Linked DNA regions of Herpetosiphon gulosus. Each later gene encodes a partner of the first gene's protein in a complex. Links are inferred from orthologs where the notes say so. Each region holds a gene or a part of one and is shown in the gene's direction. Other genes may lie near its edges. The genes, in order: prmC and prfA.

Evidence for each region.
Region 2: the proteins of prmC (region 1) and prfA are in contact, whole or in part, in a crystal structure (PDB 2B3T), measured with the Escherichia coli proteins. The link is inferred for Herpetosiphon gulosus from one-to-one orthologs.

What each region holds. Positions count from the first base shown.
Region 1 is NZ_BAABRU010000021.1:6,648-16,395, reverse strand. What follows is about bases 4,321-7,315. They hold prmC (peptide chain release factor N(5)-glutamine methyltransferase), read left to right. Parts: upstream 4,321-5,389; coding sequence 5,390-6,241; downstream 6,242-7,315. Other genes in these bases: ABEB26_RS21945 (CAP domain-containing protein), read right to left, coding at 6,238-7,281; ABEB26_RS21955 (hypothetical protein), read right to left, coding at 5,093-5,230; aroB (3-dehydroquinate synthase), read right to left, coding at 4,321-5,016. Outside these bases: ABEB26_RS21980 (enoyl-ACP reductase FabI), read right to left, coding at 1-592; ABEB26_RS21975 (alpha/beta hydrolase), read right to left, coding at 694-1,446; ABEB26_RS21970 (PRC-barrel domain-containing protein), read left to right, coding at 1,566-2,258; cobT (nicotinate-nucleotide--dimethylbenzimidazole phosphoribosyltransferase), read left to right, coding at 2,254-3,300; more of aroB, read right to left, coding at 3,397-4,320; ABEB26_RS21940 (ATP-binding protein), read left to right, coding at 7,741-9,748. UniProt on the Escherichia coli protein: Methylates the class 1 translation termination release factors RF1/PrfA and RF2/PrfB on the glutamine residue of the universally conserved GGQ motif, i.e. on 'Gln-235' in RF1 and on 'Gln-252' in RF2.
Region 2 is NZ_BAABRU010000015.1:113,275-122,927, forward strand. The notes cover bases 4,101-7,000. They hold prfA (peptide chain release factor 1), read left to right. Parts: upstream 4,101-4,957; coding sequence 4,958-6,043; downstream 6,044-7,000. Other genes in these bases: ABEB26_RS19615 (hypothetical protein), read left to right, coding at 4,101-4,761; add (adenosine deaminase), read left to right, coding at 6,055-7,000. Also shown: ABEB26_RS19600 (ATP-binding protein), read left to right, coding at 1-2,139; ABEB26_RS19605 (hypothetical protein), read left to right, coding at 2,151-2,747; ABEB26_RS19610 (SAM-dependent methyltransferase), read left to right, coding at 2,731-3,537; more of ABEB26_RS19615, read left to right, coding at 3,724-4,100; more of add, read left to right, coding at 7,001-7,095; ABEB26_RS19630 (hypothetical protein), read left to right, coding at 7,302-8,003; ABEB26_RS19635 (hypothetical protein), read right to left, coding at 8,067-9,653. UniProt on the Escherichia coli protein: Peptide chain release factor 1 directs the termination of translation in response to the peptide chain termination codons UAG and UAA.

The sequences.
Region 1 (9,748 bases):
CCGAGGCCGAAAGTGTGCGGATTGGGCCAGCACTAATCGCATTTACTCGCAACCCATCGGGACCAAGATCGGCGGCCAAATAGCGAACGCTGGCTTCAAGCGCGGCTTTGGCAACACCCATCACGTTGTAGTTGGGAATAACCTTCTCTGCACCGTAGTAACTCAAAGTCAAAATACTGGCGTTGGGATTAAGCAATGGCAAGGCAGCTTTGGTGAGCGCTACCAACGAAAACGCACTAACATCCATCGCAACTCGCCAGCCATCACGGCTACTATCGATAAAACGGCCCGAAAGATCTTCGCGTTTGGCGTAGGCCACGCTGTGCACCAAAATATCGAACGAGCCAAATTCTGCCCCCAGCCGCTCGAACAGTGTGGCAATTTGGGCATCGTCGCTCACATCGCATTGCTGCACAAAACTCACGCCAAGCTGCTCGGCCAATGGGCGCACGCGGCGTTCTAAGCTCTCGCCAGCATACGAAAAGGCCAATTCGGCTCCAGCCTGTTTCAAGGCTTGGGCAATGCCCCAAGCAATTGAATGATCATTGGCAATTCCAACGATTAAGGCTTTTTTCCCTTTGAGCAAATCCATTGTGTCTCCTGAACTAGCATGTTGTTCAGTGGCACGCCACCACTGTAACCAACCTCTGTATGACAAAACTTGTCACTCTCCCCTGAATGACATAAGTAGATTTAAGATCGATTTGGCAGCTCGAGTTGTTGGCAAACCCAACTCAGACTAGCCGCTAAATTTTCATCACAATAACGCCAAGTATGGCCGCCTGGTCGTTCGCGGTAGATGTGCGGAATATGCTGTTGGCGTAGCGCATGATGAAATAAACGATTCTCCTCAACTAAAAAATCATCAATTCCGCAATCAAAATGCATTGCCGGAATTGGCACAACTAATTGTTCAAGCATGCGAAAAAGGCTGTATTCTTGGCGAATGGGGCTATCGACTGGCCCGAAAATCACCATATTCGAGGGATCGTCGATCCAGCGCGGGGCATCAACTGCCCCACTATGGCTAAAAACGGCGCTCCAATGCTGCGGATAGCGCAAGCCCAAGCGTAGCGCTCCATAGCCACCCATCGAAACACCGCCAATTGCGCGGCCCTCACGTTGCCTGATTGTCGTATACTGAGCATCAATCAATTGAGGCAACTCAGCGGCGAGAAATTCCTCAATCTGCTGGCCACCAAGGCCGTTGGCATAAAATGAGCGCCCACAATGCGGCATTACCACAATTAAGCGCGTCGCAGCAATATATTGCCGAATATTTGTATAATCCAACCAGCACATATAACTATCTGACAACCCGTGAAGCAAAGTTACAACCGGGCAGGCAGGCCCGTCGGCTGAATGGTCGGGCGGTACAAGCACTGCGATCGGAACAACCATATCGAGCATCGTACTGGTGCAAGAAACGACCTCTAACTGATGCATGGTGGCTGCTCGCCTCCATTCGAGATGCTGGAACTAGGCCCAAGCATACCGCAGGCTTTAGCGGCTCGTCAACTGCGCGGCGCGTCATTCCAATCAAATTTAGTTATGGAGTTATGGCAATGTATAAGGCAGGAGAGTTGGTCAAAAAATCGATCATTCGAGTCGATACTGGTAATATTATCGGCTCAGTCGCCGATCTTTTGGTTGATCACGATGCAGGGCGAATTGTCGGGTTATTGACCAGCACGGGTGGTCTGTTTCGCGAAGCCACAATCGTTGAATGGTCGCAGGTGTTGGTGTGGGTTGGCGATGTGATTTTGGTCAAAGCTGGCTGCGAAGTGCTGCGTGCCAACGCTATCCCGCATGTTCATGCCCTGCTCGAAAAGAAAATTCACCTGACTGGCACGCCGGCGATCGGTCGCTCTGGCAACAAACTGGGAACGATAGGCGAATTATTGCTTGATGAAACTGGCCTGATCGTTGGCTATGTGATCACCCGTGGCGTGCTGAAGGGCGAACGTCAATATGTGCTCAGCAGCGGGATTGCGGGCATTGGTAGTGATGCAGTCGTAGTGTATGATGAAGCCTTGCGCGATACGCTCGAAGGGCTTGAGCAGACAATTCCCGACCCCAAATTGACCATGGTTATGCCATTAACTGGTACGCGTTTGAGCGTTGAAGCCCCACCAACTACCTCCAATCCAGCCGAATCTAAGTCTAGTCCAACTGATGTCCAACGTTTGTCCTCGAATGAAATTGATGCTATTCTGCGCGGCGATCAACCTATACCTGGAGCAACGAGTGAACATTGACGATCTATCAGCCACGATTGCTGAGCTTGATTCCGCTGCAATGCAGCAAGCGCAGCAACGCCAAGAGCAACTGACTAAGCCGCAGGGTGCATTGGGTCTGCTCGAAACGCTGTCGATTCAATTAGCAGGCATCACCCAGCAATGCCCGCCAAGCGTGCAAAAACCGATTATCGTGGTTGCGGCAGCCGATCATGGCGTTGCTGAATATGGTGTGAGTGCTTATCCATCGAGCGTCACAGCTCAAATGGTGGCGAATTTTTTGGCGGGCGGCGCGGCGGTGAGCGTTTTGGCTCGCCATGTTGGGGCTGAGCTACTAATTATTGATGCAGGTGTTCAAACCGCGATCACCAGCGAAGCCGCTAATTTTCGTAGCGAATGGCTCGGGGCTGGCACGCATAACTTGGCAATTGAACCAGCCATGAGCCTAGCCCAAGCCCAATCTGCCCTTGAACGCGGCATGAACATCGCCCATGAGTTGGCTGATGCCGGCCACGATTTGATTGCCCTCGGCGAGATGGGGATTGGCAATACAACCGCAGCCGCCTGTTTAACCGCAATCTATTGCCAGCAACCTGCGGCTGTGGTGACTGGCCATGGCACGGGAGTCCAAGCCGAGCACTACCAACGCAAAATCGAGGTTGTGGCCCAAGCCGTTGCCCGGGTTGGTAGTAATGTGAATGGAATTAAGCCCTTGAGCGAGGTTGGTGGCTTTGAAATTGGCATCTTGGCAGGGGTTATTATGGGTGCTGCTCAGCGGCGCGTGCCAATTTTAGTTGATGGGTTTATCACCACAGCAGCGGCTTTGGTAGCTCAATCACTTGCTCCAACGGCGCTTGATTATTGTATTGCGGCGCATTCTGGAGCTGAGCCAGGCCATCGAATTGCTTTGCAACAACTGGGTTTGCGCCCATTGCTTCAGCTTGATTTACGGCTCGGCGAGGGTAGCGGCGCAGCTTTGGCAATACCATTGGTGCAAGCAGCTTGTCATATTTTGCGCGAAATGGCCACCTTTGCTAGCGCCCAAGTTGATACTGCACTCTAAGCATTAGATTTCTGAGATCACGACCTCGATTTGGGGCTTGGCGCAAGCCAGCAGCTCAAATCGAGGTCGGGCGGTTAAACAGTAGAATGAGAAATTCTAGGCTTGTTCGACCAATTCATGAACCAATTTGCGCACCAATTCGGGGTCAACGTGTGATTCAACTTGCGCATGGCCGATGCGGGTTGGCAGTACCCAGCGCACGCTGCCTTTGGCGCGTTTTTTATCCAAATTGAGCGCCGCAAGCGTGGCCTCGATATCCAAATCGCGGGGCAGGGCGGTTGGCAATTCAAGTGCTTGCAACAAGGCTCGTTGGCGTTCGGCCTCAGCGCTTGTCCACATGCCAAGTTGTACCGCCAGATTGGCGGCAAAGGTCATGCCAATCGCCACCGCTTCGCCATGGACATAGCGTTTGTACTGGGTCGCAGCCTCAACCGCTTGTCCCAAGGTATGGCCATAATTCAACAGCATGCGTTCGCCAGTTTCGCGTTCGTCGCGATTGACCACGCCAATTTTGACCGCTGCTGAGCGCACCAACAGATCGCTGGTGATCTTGGCGGGCACATCATTGAGGCTTGCCCCTGCTCGTTCTAAATCAGCGAACAATTGGGCATCAGCAATCACTCCATGTTTGACGGCTTCGGCCCAGCCTGCTGCCCGCTCGCGGCGCGGCAAACTGCTTAGCACTGCATCATCAATTAACACCAAACGCGGCGGATGAAACGCCCCGATCAAATTTTTGCCCCGCGGGTGATTAATGCCGGTTTTGCCGCCAATGCTGCTATCGATCATTGCCAAAATTGTGGTTGGCAATTGCACCACGGCGATGCCACGTAGAATTGAGGCCGCAATAAAGCCCGCTAAATCACCAACCACGCCGCCGCCCAGCGCCAACACCGTATCGCCACGCTGCACCCCATTTTCGAGCAGCCACGTATACAATTCGCCTGCTTGCTGCCATGATTTGCTGGCCTCTTGCGCCGGAATATCGTAGCGTTGACATGGGAAACCGGAGTTTTCTAAGGCTTGAATCAAGCTTGGTGCATACATCGGTCCAACATGGCTATCGCTGATCAACCAGCATGTGCCAGTTAGCCCAAGATTGGCTAATTCATTGGGGAGTGCCGCCAGTGCCCCGCTTTTAACATAATAACGACTGTTGAAAGAGCTAAACACTTCGCTTACTTGCGGCTTGCCCACTAAACCCCAAGCCCTTATCAGTTGTTCGACCACAATTTGTGGAGCCAAGCCATCGGTTTGGATCGTCCAGTTGGCGAGGGTGCTGTAGAGTGGCAAACGCTCAGCGAGTTGGATGACAAGTTGTTCATTAATATCGCTCGCCAGTAATGGCCGAGGATTAGCTTGATCAGCAGTTAGGCGTTTAACCAAGGTGCTGATGGCGCTGGTGAGATAGACACACCAAGCCTGCTCGCGCAGCAATTGCCGATTAACTTCGCGCAAAACGATGCCGCCACCACAGGCGATGACGGCTTGATCAGTTTGTAATGCTTGGACTAAAGCGGCGGTTTCGCGCTCGCGAAAGCCCGCTTCGCCCTCTTGGCTAAAAATATCGCTAATACTTTTTTCGGCGCGTTCGATAATTAGTTGATCTAAATCGATAAAACGCCAGCCGAGCGCTTGGGCTAAACCTACGCCAACCGTACTTTTGCCTGCGCCGCTTGGGCCAATTAATGCAATCGATTGCCCAGATGGTTGCATGTTTGTGTCCTTCCATTACCAATAATGCCAAACTTGGCATCCCATCTGTGGCGAATGGTAGCACCTTTGGCGATGCTCAGGCAAATTGTTGCATCAAGAGTTGGGCAGTGGTCATGGCATTAGCTTGATCATCACCACCAGTTGCCACAATGAGCAAAAGAATCAAGAGTATAATAACCACCAACAAAATAAAAAAAATCACACCACGATCCATAATGCAACCTCCTTGGGAGTGTGAAACAGCCGCGCCTGCGGTTGCTATGCGGGTTTGTTTGCTGCTAGCACAATGATGCCTGATTCGCCTAGGAGTCTCTAGATGTGCAGATTACGAGTGCATTACGTAGGTATCGCAATATGCTGAGGAATTCCTGAGATGGCTATAACGACTGTGCGCGAGGCATTAATTGAGGCATCCAACTCTTTGATCAGCGCTTCGCTGACCCCGCAACTCGATGCTCGCGTGTTGTTGGCTCATGTGCTTGGCCTCACGCCGACCCAGATTTTGGCGAGCTTCAACGATCAACTCTCGACTGAGCAGGTTGATCAATTTCAAGGCTTAATTAAACGGCGCAGCACCTTAGAACCAATCGCCTACCTGATTGGCTCGCGTGAGTTTTATGGCTTAATGTTTAATGTAGATCGGCGGGTTTTGGTGCCACGGCCTGATACTGAGATTCTGGTGGAGCAGGCATTAACCTGGATCAAACAGCAGCAACGTCCGTTGGTAGTGGCCGATATTGGCACGGGCAGCGGTTGTATTGCGGTGGCGGTGGCCAAACATTCGCCCATTATTAAAATGTATGCGGTTGATCTTTCGCCCGATGCCTTGGCCGTAGCTCAAAGTAATGTGGAGCGCCATGGCTTGCAGCAACAGATTGAGCTGATTCATGGCGATGGTGTTAGTCAATTGCCAGAGCCAATTGATTTGCTCTTGAGCAACCCACCCTACACCTTGCTTGAGGAAATTGAGCCTGGAGTACGTTTGCATGAGCCAACCCTTGCACTTGATGGCGGCCCCGATGGCCTTGATTGCTATCGCCAATTATTGCCAGCAACGGCAGCAATTCTGCGCCAAGGCCAGCCTAGCGCTGCATTATTTGAGCTTGGGGCTTGGCAAGGGCCAGACGTTGTTGCCCTTGCCCAAGCTAGTTTTCCGCAGGCCAAGATTCAGCTTGTGCGCGATTTAGCAGCCCGTGATCGGGTGGTGCAGATTGAGCAGGCTTAGCGTGCACCGAAGTTGACTGTCCAATAAATTTGGTATTCTGAATTGGGATTACGGGCAATGCCAACTCCAATTTCGCTAACATCGGCATACAGAATGTTGGCGCGATGACCTGGACTTTGCATCCAAGCATCGATAATTGCTTGAGCATCGGTATAGCCAGCCGCTAAATTTTCGGCCCAAGCTCGCCATGTGTAACCTACGCGTTGCATGCGTTGGCCGGCGTTCGAGCCATCGCTGCCAGTGTGCTCGAAAAAGTTATTACGAGCCATATCGTCGCTATGAATTTGGGCGGCTTGGTTGAGGGTTGGGTTGATTGTCAAGCTGCTTAATCCAGCTTGGCTGCGTTGACGATTGATTGCATCGACTAAGGCCGTGATTTCGCTCGGATAACTTGGGGCTGGCTGGGCTTTAAGTTCGGCTCCCAAACGGCCAAGTAACACGCCTTTTGGGCCATGATCTTCGAGCCGAGCGCGTTCAAACCACTGCGTTATCACCCAATCGCCGTCGGGGTTTTGCTCGAGGCGTGGTTCGGTCAGCGGCAAGCCTAGCAAACTCAACGACTGTTCGTAGGCATTCAAAGAGCCATCAAGCAAGCCATGATTCAACCAATAGCTCAAAAATGGTTCGCAAACTGAGCGCCCAGTTTCGTTAAATACTAAACAGCCTTGGGTACTTGGGTTGGTTTTGGGAGCATTGCGCCAGTTGCCGTGGTTGCGTTCGTAGATTTCGGCTCCCAAACGGCCAAGCAAGACATCATAGGGCGCGGCCAATTCGGGGTGTAGCTCAAAGCGTTGGCGTTCAAAATATTGAGTCGTAAATGTGCCGTTAGCGGTTGTTTCGTTTTGAGCAGGCGAGAGTGGGTAGCCAAATACTGCCAAACCACCATTTTGTTGCCAATAGCTCAAAAAACGCCCACTAATACAATTGCTAATGCCTGGCACATCGGCAAAACATAGGCTGGCTTGGGCAGCGGCAGGTTTGAGGCTAAAACTCAAACTGCCGCTCATTAGCATCAAAATCAACATAAAACGCAGGCGCATAGGTGCTCCTTGGTGCGAAGGTCGCCGTCAGTAACTTTATTGTACCGAGGCATGGCCTGAATCAACGCGGTACTTTCTGGCTAAAAGGCGGTAGCACACACTGCTACCGCTAGTCCTAGTACGATTGGCAGATTTCTTTGCTGGTTCAGAGCATTACAAACGCTGCTATGCTCTCACCCCCGAACCTTACAAGGGTAGGTTTTCAACAATGGTTGGGTAGGTGCGCCGTCGATTGGCATTCCCTCACCCCTTACCCCATCGCCCGCCGAGCGAGGCGAGGGGGAAACATCCGCCATGATAGTTGGAACTCCCCTCGCCCGCCACAGTGGGCGAGGGGTCGGGGGTGAGGGGAATTCGCTAGTCCTAGTACGATTGGCAGATTTAGCCTAGACTAGACCTTTGTTTTTACAGCGGTTTTGCGGCATACTCGACAAACAACCAACTACGGGAGATCAGGTTATGCAACGCATTGGCTTTCCAACTTTCACGACCCCATTGATTGGCCGCGATGCCGATGTTGCAGCGCTGGTAACACGTTTGCGCCAATCGCCAACCCGTTTTACGACCTTGCTCGGCCCAAGTGGTACTGGCAAAACCCGCCTGAGCATTCAAATTGCTGATCGCTTGCACGCTGAGTTTCGTGATGGCGTGGCCTTTATTTCGTTAGCAACCCTCGACGACCCCGATTTGGTGATTCCGACGATTGCTCGCACCTTTGGCTTGGCTGAACGTGGCAGTTTGGTGTATGAAGAAGCTTTAGTGCAATTTTTACGCGAACGTCAATACTTAATCGTACTCGATAATATGGAACAAGTGATCGAGGCTGCGCCGCATGTGATTGGCTTGTTGAGCCAAACCGAGCAGGTGCGGGTGTTGGTAACCAGCCAACAAGCCGCCAATGATCCCCAAGAAGAAGTAATTCCGATTCCGCCATTGGCGATTCCGCTGGGTGGTGGCTCCGTCCAAATCGAAACCATCAGCATGAGTCCAGCGGTGGCGCTATTTTTGGATCGGATTCGGCGGGTGCGACCTGAATTTATGCTTGATCACAATAATGCGTTGCATATTGTCGAGATTTGTCGGCGTTTGCGCGGCTTGCCCTTGGCGATTGAGTTGGTAGCGGCCCATAGCGATAAATTACGCCCCGCCGATTTGCTGCTGTTATTGCGCAATTATCTACCTGCTGAGCAAAATGTAGGAGCCGCACCAGCCCCCGAACAAGTGCTGCACCCGGTTTTGGATTGGTGTATTTCTTATAGTATTCCGGCGATTCGCTGGTTGTTGCCACGCTTGGGGGTCTTTCAAGGCGAGTGGACGCTCAATCAGGTGCAATTATTGGCCAACGAAGCACCTAACACGATTGATATTGCCAAAACGCTCCAAGCCATGGTTGCCAAAGGCCTGCTGTTGAGCAACGCCGCCTCGGAAGAACCAACCTATAGCATGCTCGATACGATTCGCCAATATGCGGCCCGCCAACTCAAGCGCAATGCCCAACTTGACCATGCTTGTCACGAGTTGCATGCCAAGGCTTTTCAACAATTGGCAATCGATATTGATACTGGTATTCGCCAAGGCCAAGGCATGGTGTGGAGCAAACGCCTGAATCAAGCGATGCCCAATATTCGCAGCGCTTTGCAATGGCTGTATCAACAACAGCGCTACAGCGAGATTGCCCGCTTAATTTCGAGTATGGTGCTGCCCTTGTTTCAACAAGGCTATATTCGCGAAGGATTAAGCTGGATTGCGCGAATTGGGGCGCAGGCTGCCAGCTTTGAGCCAGAAATTCAACTGCATTTTGGCTATGCCAATGGCCTCCTTTCCTATGCAATTAGCGATTATCCTTCGGCCTTGCAGGCTTATGATGCGGCGCTGACCCATGCCAAAACCCTTGGTGATTTGGATTATCAGGCGCGTTTGTTGAACAACCAAGGCATGATTTACGCCGAGCAAACTAATTATGCAGCGGCACGCCAAGCCTATGAAGCAGCCTTAACGATTCGTCAGCAACAATCTAATGTTTGGGGCGAGGCGATTATTTTGAATAATCTTGGCTCGGTCACCCAATTTCAAGCTGAACACCAAGCCGCCCGTGAGTATTTCCAAGCGAGTTTGGCAATTTACCAACAAATGGGCGATCAAATGAGCCAAGCGGTCTCGTTTCAAAATATTGCTAGTACCCATTTGAATATGCACGAATACGCCGAGGCTGAGCACTTATATCGTGAAAGCATCGCGATTCATCGCCAAAACGAAGAATCACCACCATTAATTATGGCCTTGTATGGGTTGGGCTTGGCTTTGCTGCGCCAGAATGCTGACGAACGGCGTGAATCTGGCGAAGTGCTGCATCAAGCAGTCACAATGGCGGCACGGCTGAATGTCCAACGTTCATTGGCGATTGCCTTCGAAGGCTTTGCTGAATGGCTGGCAACGCCGAATCCTGAGCATGCCGCCTATTTGGTTG
Region 2 (9,653 bases), on another replicon or contig:
GATGCTGAACCTGTTTTGTTGGCGATCGTCCAAGCCTTGACCCTGCCGCCACCTCGCACCAACGACATTGTTGAACATCTGATTCTCCAGTTGCAACAGCATGAATTGATCATCATTATTGATAATGGCGAATTGTTGGCGACCAGTGCTCGCTTAGCATTAAGCAGTCTGATTCAACATATTCCGCAATTGCGCTTAATTATTGGCTCGCGCGAGCGCATGCGCCTGCAAAACGAATATGTATTGGAATTAGCAGGCTTGGCCTATCCCCAAATTAATGATGATTCAGGCTATTCGCCGTTGTTGGCTGAGCAACTTCAACATTTTGCAGCAGTCGATTTATTTGTGCATTGTTTGCAGCGTCAAGGCAAATCGGGCGATTTGGCTGATTATGGCCATGCTGATCGTCAAGCGATTGGCCAAATTTGTCAGATGGTCCATGGTTTACCGTTGGCAATTGAATTGATTGCGCCATGGATGACCATTCGCAGCGGCAATGAAATTGTCGCAGCACTTAGCCACGATATGCAGCTGTTTCATAGTGATGTGGTCGATATTCCAACCCGCCATCGCAGCATTCAGGCTGCCTTTGATTATTCGTGGCAATTGCTCGATCCACATGAACAGGCTTGTTTAGCTCGCTTGGCGGTATTTCCGAGTAGCTTTAATGCTGAAACCGCCACAATCATTGCCGAGGTTGATTTGAACGTGTTGGCCAATTTACGGGCCAAATCGTTGCTTACGCTTGAAATTTTACAACAACAAACCCGCTATGCCTTGCACCCATTGCTGCATCAATTTGCCCAAACCAAGCTCCAAACCTTGGCCGCCGATCAACAAACGCTGTATCAACGCCATGCCCGCTATTTCGGCCAATTTAGCCGCCAACAAGAGCAATTAATTCATGGCAACGCCAGCCAACAAGGCTTAATGTTCTTAGAACAAGAGCTTGATAATATTCGAGGTGGTTGGCTCTGGGCAGTTCAAGCTCAACAAATTCATATTTTAGGCGATTATTGTATTGCTTTACACGATTTCTTTGCGATTCGCAACCGTGAGATCGAAGGTCAACAGCTTTTTGCTCCAGCCGCAGCGTTATTAAACACAATTGAGCATCAGGATGTTGAGGCTGAGATCGTTTTAATTGTAGTGCGAATTGTTTCGTGCTATGCTGAGTTTCATTATATTTTGGGCGAATTAGCACTTTCTGAGGCATTATTGCAGCAATGTATCGATGTCTTGTATCGAATGCAATTGCAGAATGTGGCTGAATTGCTGTTTATTTATAAGCAACTCGGGGTAATTACCCAACGCCGAGGCGAATATACCCGCGCCCTCGATTTGTTACAACGCTGTTTAGTTCAAGCTGAAAGCGTCAATGATCCAATTAAAGTCAGTGATACATGGTTATCAATTGGCGCGGTGTTGTTGGCGCAAGGCAATTGGCAAGCTGCCGAACAAGCTTTTCAGACCTGTAGCACTCACTATCAAGCTCAAAAACATCTGTGGGGGTTATGCCATAGCCAGCGCTTTTTGGGGGTGGTAGCACTGGCACAAGCTCATTATGATCTAGCGCAACATCATTTTGAGGCCAGCCTTGATTTGGCCTACCAACTCAAAACACCGCTCGGCGAGGCATTAATTCGTGATCAAATGGGCATGTTGGCGCTACGCCGCGAAGATTTTGCCCAAAGTGCGGGCTATTTGCACAAAGCCTTTGCCATTTTTCAAGAATTAGGGGTTGAGGCCATGATTGGGCGAGCAGCGATTCACCTAGCCCAGCTCGAATTGGCCCAACGTAATTTTCAATATGTGCAGCCATGGTTGGCGCGGGCGATTATGGTAGCCCAGCAACGCCAAGAAATCCCGTTATTACTCGAATGTTATGCGACGGTTTTGCAATTTTGGGCGGCGGTTTGTGATGGCGAGCCAAGCCATTGGTTTAAACTATGGCATAGCCTGAGCCAGCATCCAGCCTGTAGTGCCGAAACCAAAAGCTTGCTAAATCGTTTACAGTTACACCAACATTTCACAGGCCAAATCAGGCCAACGGTTGAGATTGAACTGTCAGGAATTGAACGCTATGTAGCCCTTTGCTTAACCCAAATTGAGCAAAGCCAGAGTATTGCGGTTTATTAGGAGGAATATTCATGGATATGGTCGATTTCGTCCAAACCCTCGTCGATGACCCAAGCCGTTTAGCCTCGTTCAAGCAAAATCCTCAGGGCTTTTTACAACAACTAGGGCTTGGTCAAAAACTCGCCAAATCAGACCCAATTCAAGAAGTTACCACCGTGATGACCCTGCGCAGTCTTGGTACGGTTGTGCAGGAGGAAACCCAAGCCTATCAAGATATTCCGGTCACAGTTTCATCGTATATGAATGTATTTATCGAAGCCGCCGATAAATCCAAAGATTATAATGTGACCTGTTGGTTACTCAATCATAGCTATATGATCGAAGATGATAATGGTAATCCTTATTTTGATTTGCATGTCTGCTATGTTGACCCAAATGACCCCGATGATATGCCCCAAGTCTTTTATATTCGCAGCAAAAACCAAATCGAACAACCAACCTACAATTGTGCCAATATCCCAATTGAATTACATATTCCGGCCAATAATTATATTTTGGTTGGTAGAACTCGCCCAGTTCATACGAAATTAACAAATTTTGTCTATCATCGCCAAAGAGATGATCAACCACCATTATTTGAAATCTCCTTTGATGAGCAACCAACTTAGTATGGTGTCGGCAGTGAAACAAGGCTCGCTCACAATTGTTGGCACAGGCATCACCATGATCGCCCATTTAACCAATGAAGCTCATGCTTGGATCAGCAAGGCCGACCAAACCTTTTATTTGGTTATGCATCCATTGGCTGATGAATGGATTCACAAGCTCAATCCGCAGGCTGAATCCTTAGCCCATTTTTACCAAGCCGATCAGTCACGCGAACAGGTTTATGCAGCAATGGTCGAGCATATTTGGGCTGCAGTGCGGCAAGGTTTGCGGGTTTGTGTGGCATTTTATGGCCATCCCAGCGTCTTTGTAACCCCAACCAGCGATTTAGTGCAGCGCGGTCAGCGCGAAGGCCTGCGGGTCAACATATTACCTGGCATTTCAGCCGAGGCTTGTTTGTTTGCCGATTTGGCAATCGACCCAGGGTTACATGGCTATCAAAGCTATGAGGCTAGCGATTTTTTGGTGCGTCCGCGGCGCTTCGACCCCAGCACGCCCTTGGTTTTATGGCAAATTGGAGTGATTGGCTATTTCAAGGTCGTGCACGATCAGCTTGATTCACGAGCTGGTTTAGCCCGTTTGGTCGCGCATTTACAAGCATTCTATCCTGCTCGCCATGAAGTTACGATCTATCAAGCGGCAATTTTGCCAATTGAAGAGCCAAGCATTCGCCGCGTACTGCTCAAAGATTTGGCTGAACAGCCCGTTTCGGCCTATGCCACCTTGTATGTGCCAGCCTATGGCGAGGCCCAGCTTGATCAAACACTAGCCCGTGAGTTTGGTTTGATCTAGTTCTGAAGGGGCCAGCAGCCAGCGGTCAGGGGCTAGTTCGAACTGCAAAAGCCATGAACCATCGTTTTCATGGCTTTTGCAGTTAAATTTCATCCCGTATCCCGCATAATTGCTCCTTGACTCTGCCATTGTGTCAGGCTTTATGGTCAATCCATAAAACATATTGATGTTACAAGGAGCAATACAATGGCAACTCAAGCGCCAGCTAAGCCAGCCCAAGCGCAGCGATCGTGGCTAATGAAACTATTAAGTCATCGCGGGGTTCAACTAACGCTTTTTTTGTGGATTGTAGGCCATGGTCTAATTATCATGTTAACTAACGGCGCATTACCGTTTGATCGGCCAGCCTTTGCCGAGATTCCCTTTCCGCTTCAGATGCTAGCCCCCAGTGTGATGATGCTAGAAATATTTGTGCTGATGGGCTTGGGCTATATGCTGACCCGTAATCGTCCAGTCATCGATGTAGCGGCGCGTGCCCCTGAACGCAGCCAAGCCCTGCGGGAAACGCTTGGTTTAGTAGCGTATGCCATATTTGGCCAAGCGTTGGGCTGGGTTTTAGGGCCACTGTTGGGATTTCAGCCATTTAGTTTTCATTTGGCCGGAACCTTAGTTGGTGGGCATAGTGGCTTAGCGGTTGCCGAAGTATGGAGTTGGGCAATCTACAATTTTGGGTTCTATGCGGTTATCCCATACCTCTGGTTTCGTAGCCGCTATAGCGCCGTCCAACTCAATTTAGTCTCAACCAATCGCCGCAACGATCTTTTGGTGATTGCCGTGATTGCGATCTCGGAATCGCTGTTTGAACTAACCACCTTGGGCACAAGCCTCAATCGCCTAAGTTTTAGTCAATTGGCCTTGGGCTTACCACTTTCACTGGTCATTTATGGGTTGGGAACGGTATTACCAACCATGATTTTGATCTATTCAATTCTGATTCCACGCTTCCTCAAAATTACTGGTTCGGCGATTACAACGGTGTTACTTGGTGGATTAAGTTATGGCGTTGTGCACTTGGCCGAAGGTTGGACGAATTTCAGCACCCCCACCAATGGCTTACTCTCAGTTATGTTTGTATTAATTAACTATTTTGGCGCAGGTGTGATCAAAACAGTCTTGACTCTCCGCACAGGCAATGCTTGGGTCCATGCCTTGGGCTATCATACGATTGCGCCCCATGTGATCATTGATACCCCTCATATCGTCAAGATCTTCGGTATTCGCTAAGGTTTGCCTCAATCAGGCGATAGCCAACTATCGCCTAGATCCTCAACTTAGTGCTCTTCGTATCCTGCGTGGATCAATCGCGCACCTCTATTATGTTTGATGTTCTTTGTTCTATGCTCTTTATAAACGCCTTATGCTATAATGGCGCAGATACACCACCAAGACAAGGAACATCCATACAACTATGGAACCAGAAATTTTAGCTCGTCTCGCTCGTGTCGAGGCGCGATATATCGAACTCAACGATGAAATGACTCAGCCCGATGTGTTGAGCGACCATGTGCGTTTAACTACCTTGGCCCGCGAACAAACCGAACTTGGCGAGTTGGTTGGTCGTTACCGTGAGTTTATGCAGGCTGAAAAATCGGTCGAAGAAGCCAAAGCCCTTTTGCGCGAGGAGAATGATCCTGAGTTGCGCGAAATGGCTCAATTGGAGATCGATGAGCTTTCGGCTCGCATGGAAGCAATCGGGGCTGAAGTACGGGTTTTGCTGCTGCCACGCGACCCCAACGACGAAAAGAACGTGATCATCGAAATTCGCCAAGGTGAAGGTGGTGATGAAGCAGCTTTATTTGGGGCTGATGTCTACCGCATGTACCAACGCTATGCTGAAACCCGTGGCTGGAAAACCGAAGTCATGTCGCTCAGCGAAAACGGTATCGGCGGCTTCAAAGAAGTTATTTTTGAAGTCCAAGGCCAAGGTGCTTGGAGCCGACTTAAATATGAGGGCGGCGTGCATCGCGTCCAGCGCGTTCCAGCAACCGAGGCACGTGGCCGGATTCATACCAGCACGATTACGGTGGCGGTGTTGCCCGAAGTCGAAGAAACCGCAGTTGAAATCAAGCAAGAAGATTATCGCATCGACGTGTATCGCTCAGGCGGTCACGGTGGTCAAGGAGTCAACACCACCGACTCAGCCGTTCGGATCGTCTATAAAGCTGGTACGCCCGAAGAAATCGTGGTTGTTTGTCAAGACACCCGTTCGCAGATCAAAAATCGCGAAAGTGCTTTGAATGTGTTGCGAGCACGCTTATATGCGCGTGAGCAAGAAAAACGCCAAAAAGAGCTGGGGGAATCGCGCTTGGCTCAGGTTGGTAGCGGTGAGCGAGCTGAAAAAATGCGCACCTACAACTATCCCCAAGACCGCATTACCGATCATCGGATTGGCCAAAACATCTCAAACCTACCGGTTGTGCTTGATGGAGCGCTTGATCGGTTGATCGATGCGTTAGTTACCTTCGACAACGCCGAACGGCTTAAGGCCTTGGGTATGGGAGCCTAGGAGTTTGTTGCATGCACTCGCCGCTTGCTGAATTTATTCGCCGCATGCCCAAATGTGAGCTTCATGTTCACTTAGAAGGCTCGATTACCCCCAAAACGCTTTTGGAACTGGCGACGAAAAATGGCATTAGCCTGCCTGCTAGCGATTTGGCTGGGGTCGAGCGCATGTTTCAATATGAACACTTCCTAGGTTTTTTGGATGTGTATCGCACCTGTGCTCGTTGTTTGATCCATGGTGAGGATTTTGAGCGAGTTGCCTATGAATTGGCAATCGATTTGGCTCAGCAACAGGTGCGTTATGCCGAAGTAATGCTCTCGCCTGCTCAGCACATGCTCCGCAATATGGATTTCGATGAAATTCTTGGTGGTGTTGCGGCTGGGTTTGCTCGTGCTGAGCGCGAGACAACCATTGTTTGTCGGCCAGCTTTCGATTTTGGTCGGCAGTTTAGCCTTGATCAAGCCCTACGAGCGGTTGAGTTAGCCCAAGCTGGCATGCAATATGGGGTCGTAGCTTTTTCGATTGGTGGCGATGAGGCCAATTATCCACCTGAGCCGTTTGTTGAGGTTTTTGCCTTGGCCAAGGCGGTTGGGCTGCACGTAATGGCTCATGCAGGCGAGGTCGCTGGGGCTAATAGCGTGCGCGGCGCGGTCGAAATGCTGGGCGTAGATCGGATTGGTCATGGCTTTCGGGTGCTTGAGGATGCCGAATTAACGCAATTTCTGGCCCGCCGTGGCGATATTACCTTTGATGTTTGCCCAACCAGCAATATTCGCACTGGCGTGGTGGCCTCGTTTGATCAGCACCCCCTGCGCCAGATGCTTGATGCTGGCTTGCCAATCACCCTCAACTCCGACGATCCAGTCTTGTTTGATACGACGGTGACTGGCGAGTTTTTGCTGGCCGCCGAACGCTACGATTTCACGGTTGATGATATTTGTAAAGTGGCTCGCCAAAGCGCCAAAGCGGCCTTCTTGCCTGCCGAACAACGCCAACAATTACTCCAAGAATTTGATCAACAACAAGCCCAACTGCGGCGCGAACTCGGTTTATAGTTGTTTTGACTTTAATCATGAAACACACGAAGGTTGGGATATCCAGCCCTCAGGTGCTTCATGATTTTGTACTGCATACCTTTCATCCCTCATCCTTCATCCCTCATCCCTTGATTACCTGTCATCAAGCTGTAACCCCTGCATCCTCTCAGCGAGTGGGCTTTTTTTTATAATGAAGCCAGATGCTATTGCTATGGAGGTTGGTTATGCAGATTGTCTTTTTATTGATGAGTGGCGCATTATTGCTCTTGGCGGTGCTACTCTTATGGTTTGTGCCGCATTTACTGGGCCAGCAAGAACATCGCGCCAAGCAAGAAACCCAGCAACTCAAGGCGTTGTTAAGCGATGTTTTGGGCGAACAAGAGGTTGTGGCGCGTCGTCAAGCCCAACTTGGCTCATCGCTAGGCCATTTACAAGACCAATTGGAAACGCTGCATACTTCGTTTCCAGCTACGGTTGCCAAATTAGCGGCCCAACCCGCCGATTTTAGTCGCCCGTTGATCGAGCACCTTGATAATCGGCTGAACAATTTACATTGCCAACTTGATGGCTGGATGAACGAACGCCGCCAGCATTCAAAACAAGTCAGTCAACAAGAAAACGAATCGTGGGCCTATTTAATGAGTTTATTGGGCACGATGCAAGATCAACTTGGCGATGTTTCGCAACAGCGCCCACGCCGCCCATTGCGCGAACCACAGCGGGTCGAGTTTGGTTCTTCAGCAGTCGTCGAGGATTTACGCGATGAGGTCGAGAGTTTACGAGCGATCTCCGAGGAAATTGCCGCATTGCAATGGCGGTTGCGGCGCACGGTTGCTAGTGCTAGCAAGCCCAATAATCCAAATAATCAGCAGTCGATGAGTTTGCTTGGGGCCAATGAGCCAGTTCGGAGCGTGCGCACACTCTAAATCCCGCCAACAATCTGCATAAACCAAGCGCCCATGATGTTGATCATGGGCGCTTTATGTTGCTTAGATTGTAAATTGCTGGCCATACAGCCGGAAGAATTCGGGGGTTGGGCTGCTGGCGAATAAGCCGCTGGCACTCGTGGCATTCAAAGCCAAGGCCACATACCCGCGATCAACAAAATGCTTGGAAGCTTCGGCTTGCGGCGTGGCTCCATTAGCACTGTAAACCTTCAAAACTCCAGCGATTCCAGCGGTTGTGCCAAGGCTAAGCAAGGCCGCATTATCATAGTTCAATACCAAGGTTGGCTTAAGTGGCACGCTGGCATTCACATCGCTGGGCAAGGCAGCGTTACTAGCCAGGGCAAAAATATAGCCACGACTTAGAGCGCCGCCAGTAGCATTGGGCAAACTACTGCACGAACCATACATTGTAGTCGTAATCACCCGTAGATGGTTGAGTTCGCTGGCGCGGCTTTCGGCGGCTTGATTGAAAAAGACCATCAAGTTGCCTTCGGAGGAGCCAGCGGTCAATGGAATTGGCGCAGTTGGATTGTGGCTAGGTGGATTGCCGCCCTCGGAATAGGCTGCTACTGCCAGTTGAATCCCAGTTTGACCTTCAAAAACTAGCAAGGCCGTGCCATCTAGCGACGGCAAATTGCTGACCACCCCATTGAGATCAACCGCATAGGCATTTTGTTCACCAGCCGCTGCCACATAAATCGCCGTTGGCGTTAGGCCCGATTCAGTCACAACTTTGACGCTATATGAGCCTTGAGTTACTGAGCCATAAGGCATCACCGCCACCAGTGGAAATTGGCTGGGCGTGCATTCAAGCCAATTGCATTCAGGTGGATTACCTTCAAGTTGCGCGACATAGACCGCCGTTGAGCCATTAGCTTGATCGCCAATCACCACTACATAATCATCGGAATTTGCACCGAGCAACTTGAAGCCCTGCGAATTTACCCGTGAATCAAGGCTGCCTTGAGGAATAATTGTGCTAGGATCGTTCAGGCTGCCGCGTAACAGATACACCCAGCCATGTTTGAGGTCAGCCAAAGGCGTTTCAGCAATTGGTAAACTGATCACCTCAGCAGTTGGATTGCTGCCAAAATTATGTTGAAACGAGGGCAAGGGCAAGGGCAGGCGTTCGGGTCCAACCCGTGGCTGATCAAATGGCGCAGTTGCCATGGCGCTGTAGGGCAAACCAGCCCCAGTTTGGGCACGGAATGGCTGCCAAACATCATCGCCACCCTCGATCCGCATAACTTCGCTCGAACCAACCAAGTGAGCCATAATCGACTCAGCCGTTGGGTTGAACGAAGGCAACGCCAAATCTGGGTGCTCAGCATTATTTGAATTAATATATTGATCGCGCAAACCAATCGCGTAGTGCATCCATTCGTGGACAATCACGCGATAGCCTTCTGGCTCGTGCCAAGGAATACTAAAGCTGCCTTGACGCTCCCACATACCACGACCCAAGCGAATTGGCATATGCTTGGCATCAGTATAGAGGCCTTCGCGCCAACTACGGGGGTGATAGCGGTTTGAGGCCAGAATTTGAATATCGGCAGCTCGCATATGCTGCACGCCACCAAATACCACCTGACCAAAGGCCATCGTGCCATTGCTCACATCGAACAAGAA